Regions from separate parts of the Staphylococcus saprophyticus subsp. saprophyticus ATCC 15305 genome, predicted to be linked through region 1. Evidence: riboswitches for the same ligand, from Rfam matches in the RefSeq annotation. Region 1 holds a riboswitch; the other holds the start of a gene.
The links. A riboswitch is a leader RNA that binds a small molecule or an ion and turns the genes downstream of it on or off. The one in region 1 is predicted to bind FMN.

Region 1 (3,222 bases):
GAACAAAATGAACTTACATTTAAAAATAAAAAAACGCAATTTGAAGTTTATGAAATTAACACGCGCTATTTTGTAATTATTACAAGCTATATCGAACAAATTCAACCTGATGGTCGCAGTGGTATTGTAGCTATCATTCGTGATATGACTAATGAACATAATATGGACCAAATGAAAAAAGACTTTATTGCAAATGTATCACATGAATTACGCACGCCTATATCTTTACTGCAAGGGTATACAGAATCCATCGTTGATGGTATCGTCACCGAACCTGCAGAAATTCATGAGTCACTATCAATTGTGTTAGATGAAACAAAACGCTTGAACAGATTAGTGAATGAGTTATTAAATGTTGCTCGTATGGACGCAGAAGGATTAACTGTAAAAAAAGTTGTTCAACCCATTGATCATTTGCTTGATAAGGTGCAACAAAAGTATCAAAAACATGCTAAAGATTTAGGTTTAAATATGAATTTAAGTCCAAATACTCACAATCAGATGTGGTATTATGATTCTGATAGAATTGAACAAGTATTAACCAATCTTATAGACAATGCTTCAAGATATACTGAACCAGGTGACGAAATAAAGATTGAGTTTGGAGAAACGCAAACTGAAAACATCCTTTATATTAGTGACACTGGATCAGGCATAGCACCTGAACATTTACAACAAGTATTTGATAGATTCTATAAAGTAGACACTGCTCGTAAAAGAGGTAAACAAGGAACAGGATTAGGGTTGTTCATATGTCGCATGATTATACACGAGCATGGTGGTACTATAGATGTTAAAAGTACACTTGGTAAAGGGACTACATTTATCATCACTCTACCAAAACCTAAAACAAACTAATTTATCTTTAATAATTCTAATCTATTACAAATCCGTCACAAGCATGGTACTACTATGGCTTGTGGCGGATTATTTTCGTTGGTATCTTGAATTTAATTTAATTTAATTTTTAATCATTTTATCCCATGCGCAATACACACAATGGCTCGGCAATGAGTTATTTTAAGCAATTCTATTGTTTTTATCTGACTAATAAGCTATGATAAATTTATAAAATTTAAGAAATTCATCTTCGGGGTAGGGTGCAATTCCCAACCGGCAGTAAATAAAGCCTGCGACCCATTTTATTATATATAATAAAATGGCTGATCTAGTGAAAATCTAGAGCCGACAGTAAAGTCTGGATGGGAGAAGATGGAGGACATGATTTGTTGTGCAATTTATTCCTCCTATTCTATGTAAGATGAATGGAAGGAGACAATTAAATATGCATCAACAAACAAAAAGACTCATTACCATAAGTATGTTGAGTGCGGTGGCTTTCATTTTAATGTTTATAAAATTTCCAATACCATTTTTGCCACCTTATTTAACGTTAGATTTTGGTGATGTTCCCGCATTATTAGCAACATTTATTTTAGGGCCTGTAGCAGGTCTTATTGTAGAATTCATAAAAAATTTACTCAACTTTTTATTTAACATAGGTGATCCAGTTGGACCAGTTGCAAATTTTTTAGCAGCATCTAGCTTTTTATTAACAGCTTATTTTGTAACGAAATATAAAGATAAAATTAAGTCACAAATTGTTGGACTAAGTATTGCGACAGTAGTTATGACAATTGTATTAAGTATACTGAACTATTTCGTTTTACTCCCACTGTATGGCATGATTATGAATCTATCTGACGTTGTTGAAAATGTAAAAATCGTCATCGTATCTGGTGTGATTCCCTTTAACATCATTAAAGGTATTGTCATCTCTATCATATTTATTTTGTTATACAACAGACTAAAAAATGTCTTACCTAAATAAAATTAAATAAAAGAAACATAGACAAAACGAGCCATGATATATTAATATCACGGCTCGTTTTATCTATCGCTTTAAAAAAATAAAAAGTTAGCAAATGTCACAGTGATGACGTTACTAACATGGTTGTATATAAATACTATTTTGCAATAATAGCATTATTCAAATTTTAATGCATCGCCATCAAATGATTCCTCTTCAATTTTAATTGAATCCGTAGGACAACCATCTAATGCATCTTCCATATCTTCATATAGTTCTTCTGGCACTTCCGCAGTACCTTGATTATCATCTAGAATAACATATGCAATACCTTCGTCATCATAGTCATAAATATCAGGGGCAGCGGCACCACAAGCACCACATGCAATGCATGTATCCATATCTACAATTGTATATTTAGCCAATTTCTTCGCCTCCTTTGACAAAAATGCTACAATAATTACACAAATATTATTGTAATCACAGTTTATCGTTTTTTCAAATGTTTTCGATTTATAAGATGAGGGAGCGTCTATGTATAATATAATTCATTTTGCATACACAAATGCACATAATTACAAAACCGAAAAAAGTATATTTAATATTATCACAGGGAAAAAGTCTCATCAAACCTTTTTTGACGCCTGTAGTCAACAACTATTGTCATTGTATCATAGCTTACCTAATTTAAAATATCCGTCGTTTGAGCGATATTCTAATAATTTTAACATTGAAACAGCGCAATATCAAAGTATCATTAATCATCCTCGACACACATACGACAGTCTTGTGAACACGTTTAATGCAATTCAATTGTTAACTCAGACACTTTCGAATACTGGCCATGCTATTTATGAATTTGTACCGATCACACAACATCGTACTGTGCAAAAACAAGTTAAACAACTATATAAAAAAATAACAGATGAAGATTTAAAATCTCAATTCATCGAAGAACTTACAAACTTATTTCATACGTTATCAGAAAAAAACAATCATGTTTATCTCCATTACTATTTACAAGGTTTTGAAGAAAGCATGTACACTAGACAACAAGTAAGTTTAATTGAATCTGTATCTCAAGAACACTTATATGAATTGGAAATAAGAGATTTAGTTACTTTAATGTATGAAATAGAAGATGATTCACAATATCCTTTATTAAATCAGCTTATTATATTACCTGCTTTATTACATAAGACAACATTAACTTATGAAGGTATAAAACAAGGCATGCATTTTGATAAATTAGCAGCTCAACAAAATGTTAAACAAAATACGATACAAGATCATATCTTAGAATTATTTATCAAAGGTTATTTAACAGATTATCATTCATTTTTAATACATAAAACTTATGAACAATTTATTCCACATTACTTGTCAAACCGTAGTGAACGTTTAAGAAATTA
Region 2 (3,222 bases), 280 kb from region 1:
ATTATATGAAAGATTATTTGCAACAATTTATCAATCAGTATGATAATATTCACCAAATTTGTGAAGAAGTTTCTGAAGTCTTTATTGACTCAGATATAGGTCAAACAGATATACAATATAATGTTTGTACTGCAAATAATATAGAAAATCGAAAGCAGTATGATGTAGTATTCTTAGCTATAGGCACGTTGTCTTATCATGATCCATACAAATTGAAAGGCACGAAAGGATATATACAAACACCGTATCCTACATATAATACGTTAGATAATGTTAAAGATACAGATAGAATTTCTATTATTGGTACTGGACTAGCAAGTCTTGATGTGATTCGCTATGTAACAGCGCATCATCCTAATTTACCAATTATGGTTACAAGTCGTAAGGGTCACTTACCGAGTGTTAGAGGTGAGATGCCTGATATTGAATTTAAATATTTAACTCCTGAAAATTTTAATGAAATTAAAGAGAAACATTTTGGAAATGTGCCATTAGATGAGGCAATGCGGTTATTTATGAAAGACTGTGCACATTATGAAATTCCGGTAGAAACACTTGTGCATCGAAGAACAAATGATCCGATTATAGATTTAACTTACGATTTAGAACATGCAGAGGAGTTAGGTAAATTCCAAAGTATACTTGAGCTTGCCAAAGAAAATTTAAATTGGATATGGAATAGTTTGAGTCGTACTGACCAAAAACATTTTTTATCAAATTATCATGGTATTTTAAAAGAAAATTCTAATCCAATGCCTCCACAGACTGCACAATTACTCATTGAACACATTAATAATGGCTTAATTAAAATTGAGAAGGGCTTAGAATCTGTTAAACATAGTCAACATAGATTTCAATTAGAATTTCAAGACGGTTCGGTAGAAAATAGTGATGTAGTCATTAATGCGACAGGTTCGAAAACACAACTTTCAGATCTTGATAGTGATGATCAACTTGTGTTGAATTTAGAAAATAGACAAGTAGTACAAGCGCATCCACTTGGTGGTATACAAATTGTAGCTGAAACAAATCAAATTATAAGTCCAAGGTATGGCACGCTTAAAAATATGTATGCATTAGGTCAGTTAACAAATGGTATTAATCAATCGAGAAATGGCGTCATGATGATTGTAAGGCAAGCGGTAAGTGTAATAAATCATTTATTTGAATCAAATAAATGATTTAAAGTATCACTAATGGTTTGTTGCTTTAAACATCTGTGAGCGTTTAACGTATTATTTAATAAATGGGATTAGACGCTTTAAATAGTTCGTTTTTTGACTCATTTCTCCATGTAATTGTATTAATTATCAGAAAAATAAAGCCGACTTAGGCAATAAGAATTGTCATTTCTCAAAAAATGTAGTACGATGATTTTGTAACTAAGTTTCAGTTACATGACTCAATCATCAATTAACAATTTCATAGATATTCTTTCGGGGCAGGGTGAAATTCCCAACCGGCAGTAAATTAAGCCTGCGACCTGCATTTATGTGTATAAATGTGGCTGATCTAGTGAGATTCTAGAGCCGACAGTAAAGTCTGGATGGGAGAAAGAATGAAGTATAACAAAACAACACTTTTTAAGTGTTTATTTGGCATACCATAAATTTAAAATTTATGTATAAGTGTGTCTAATTTTTGCTAATAATGTTATATCAATAGATCCCACACCTGAAATGTTCATTTCAGGTGTTTTTTTTATTATTTAGAGGTGATGAGATGAGTCAATATTTAAACTATGCTATACAACTTGCACAAATGGTTGAGGGACAAACAGGTTTAAACCCTCCAGTTGGTGCAGTAGTAGTGAATCGAGGACGTATCGTAGGTATAGGTGCACACTTAAAAAAAGGTGACAAACATGCAGAAGTGCAGGCGCTAGATATGGCAAAAGACAATGCGAAAGGTGGAACCATTTATATTTCATTAGAACCCTGTACACACTTTGGTTCTACACCACCTTGCGTCAATAAAATTATTGAGGCAGGCATTAATCGTGTTGTTTATGCAGTTAAAGATACTACATTACCTTCCAATGGTGACAGTATTTTACAAGAAGCAGGGATAGATGTTGAATTTCGACATCAACCTGATGCTGAAAACTTATATAAAGATTTCTTTATTACAAAACGACAATCTGTACCAATGGTAACAGTAAAGGTTTCTTGTAGTTTAGATGGCAAACAAGCGACAGATACTGGTGAAAGTAAATGGATTACCAATAAACTTGTGAAAAAAGATGTTTTTAAATTAAGACATCATCACGATGCGGTACTAACTGGTAGTGGCACGTTAAATGCAGATAATCCACAATATACGACTCGAATTGAAGAGGGTAAAAACCCAATTAAAGTGATACTAGCCCAAAACGGTAACATAGATTTTAATTTAGACATTTTTAAAAATACGAATACGCCGATTTGGATTTATACACAAAATGAAGCTTTAGTAACGGACATTGAACATGTTGAAATTATTCAACTTACAAATTGTTCAGTAGAAAATATTATGAAAAATTTATATGAAAAAGGTATAGGCAGATTGTTAGTAGAAGCAGGTCCCACAGTTACTTCTGAATTTCTTCAATCCAATTATACAAATAAACTAATTATATATTATGCCCCGAAAATAATTGGTGGTTCAGGCAAATATCAATTTTTCCATACGGATAAAATCATCGATTTGTCAGAAGTCCCACAGTTTGAAATTGTTGATTCACAAATGCTTGAGCAAAATCTTAAATTAGAATTACGAAAGAAGTGATTAAACATGTTTACTGGAATTGTTGAAGAAATAGGTACAATTAAAAAAATATCAACACAACAGTCTGTAGTTAACTTGAAAATTGAATGTCAAACGATTTTAACTGACATGCATATTGGTGATTCAATCAGTGTTAACGGAGCATGTTTAACAGTAATAGAATTTGATAATCACACTTTTTCAGTACAAGTTATAAAAGGTACAGAAAATAAAACGTATTTAAATCAATTAAGTCAATCTTCTGAAGTGAATTTAGAAAGAGCAATGAGTGGTCAAGGTCGATTTGGTGGACATTTTGTACTTGGTCATGTAGATGAAGTAGCGAAAATTAAACGCATTCAGTCATCGGATAATTCTAAAATTGTAACAATACAACCGTCAACGTCATTGATAAAACAAATGGTTAGTCAAGGTTCAATTACAGTTGATGGTGTGAGTTTAACGATATTTCAATTA

Region 2: linked by a shared signal. The riboswitch ahead of ribD (bifunctional diaminohydroxyphosphoribosylaminopyrimidine deaminase/5-amino-6-(5-phosphoribosylamino)uracil reductase RibD) and the one ahead of SSP_RS06425 (ECF transporter S component) in region 1 are both predicted to bind FMN.

The regions. Positions count from the first base shown of each region.
Region 1 is NC_007350.1:1,303,479-1,306,700, forward strand. Features, by position in the region: gene SSP_RS06420 (ATP-binding protein) at 1-858, shown strand, start outside; FMN riboswitch at 1,083-1,218, shown strand; gene SSP_RS06425 (ECF transporter S component) at 1,286-1,831, shown strand; gene SSP_RS06430 (ferredoxin) at 1,987-2,235, opposite strand; gene SSP_RS06435 (helix-turn-helix domain-containing protein) at 2,345-3,222, shown strand, end outside.
Region 2 is NC_007350.1:1,024,262-1,027,483, forward strand. Features, by position in the region: gene SSP_RS05105 (FAD/NAD(P)-binding protein) at 1-1,181, shown strand, start outside; FMN riboswitch at 1,429-1,562, shown strand; gene ribD (bifunctional diaminohydroxyphosphoribosylaminopyrimidine deaminase/5-amino-6-(5-phosphoribosylamino)uracil reductase RibD) at 1,723-2,766, shown strand; gene ribE (riboflavin synthase) at 2,773-3,222, shown strand, end outside.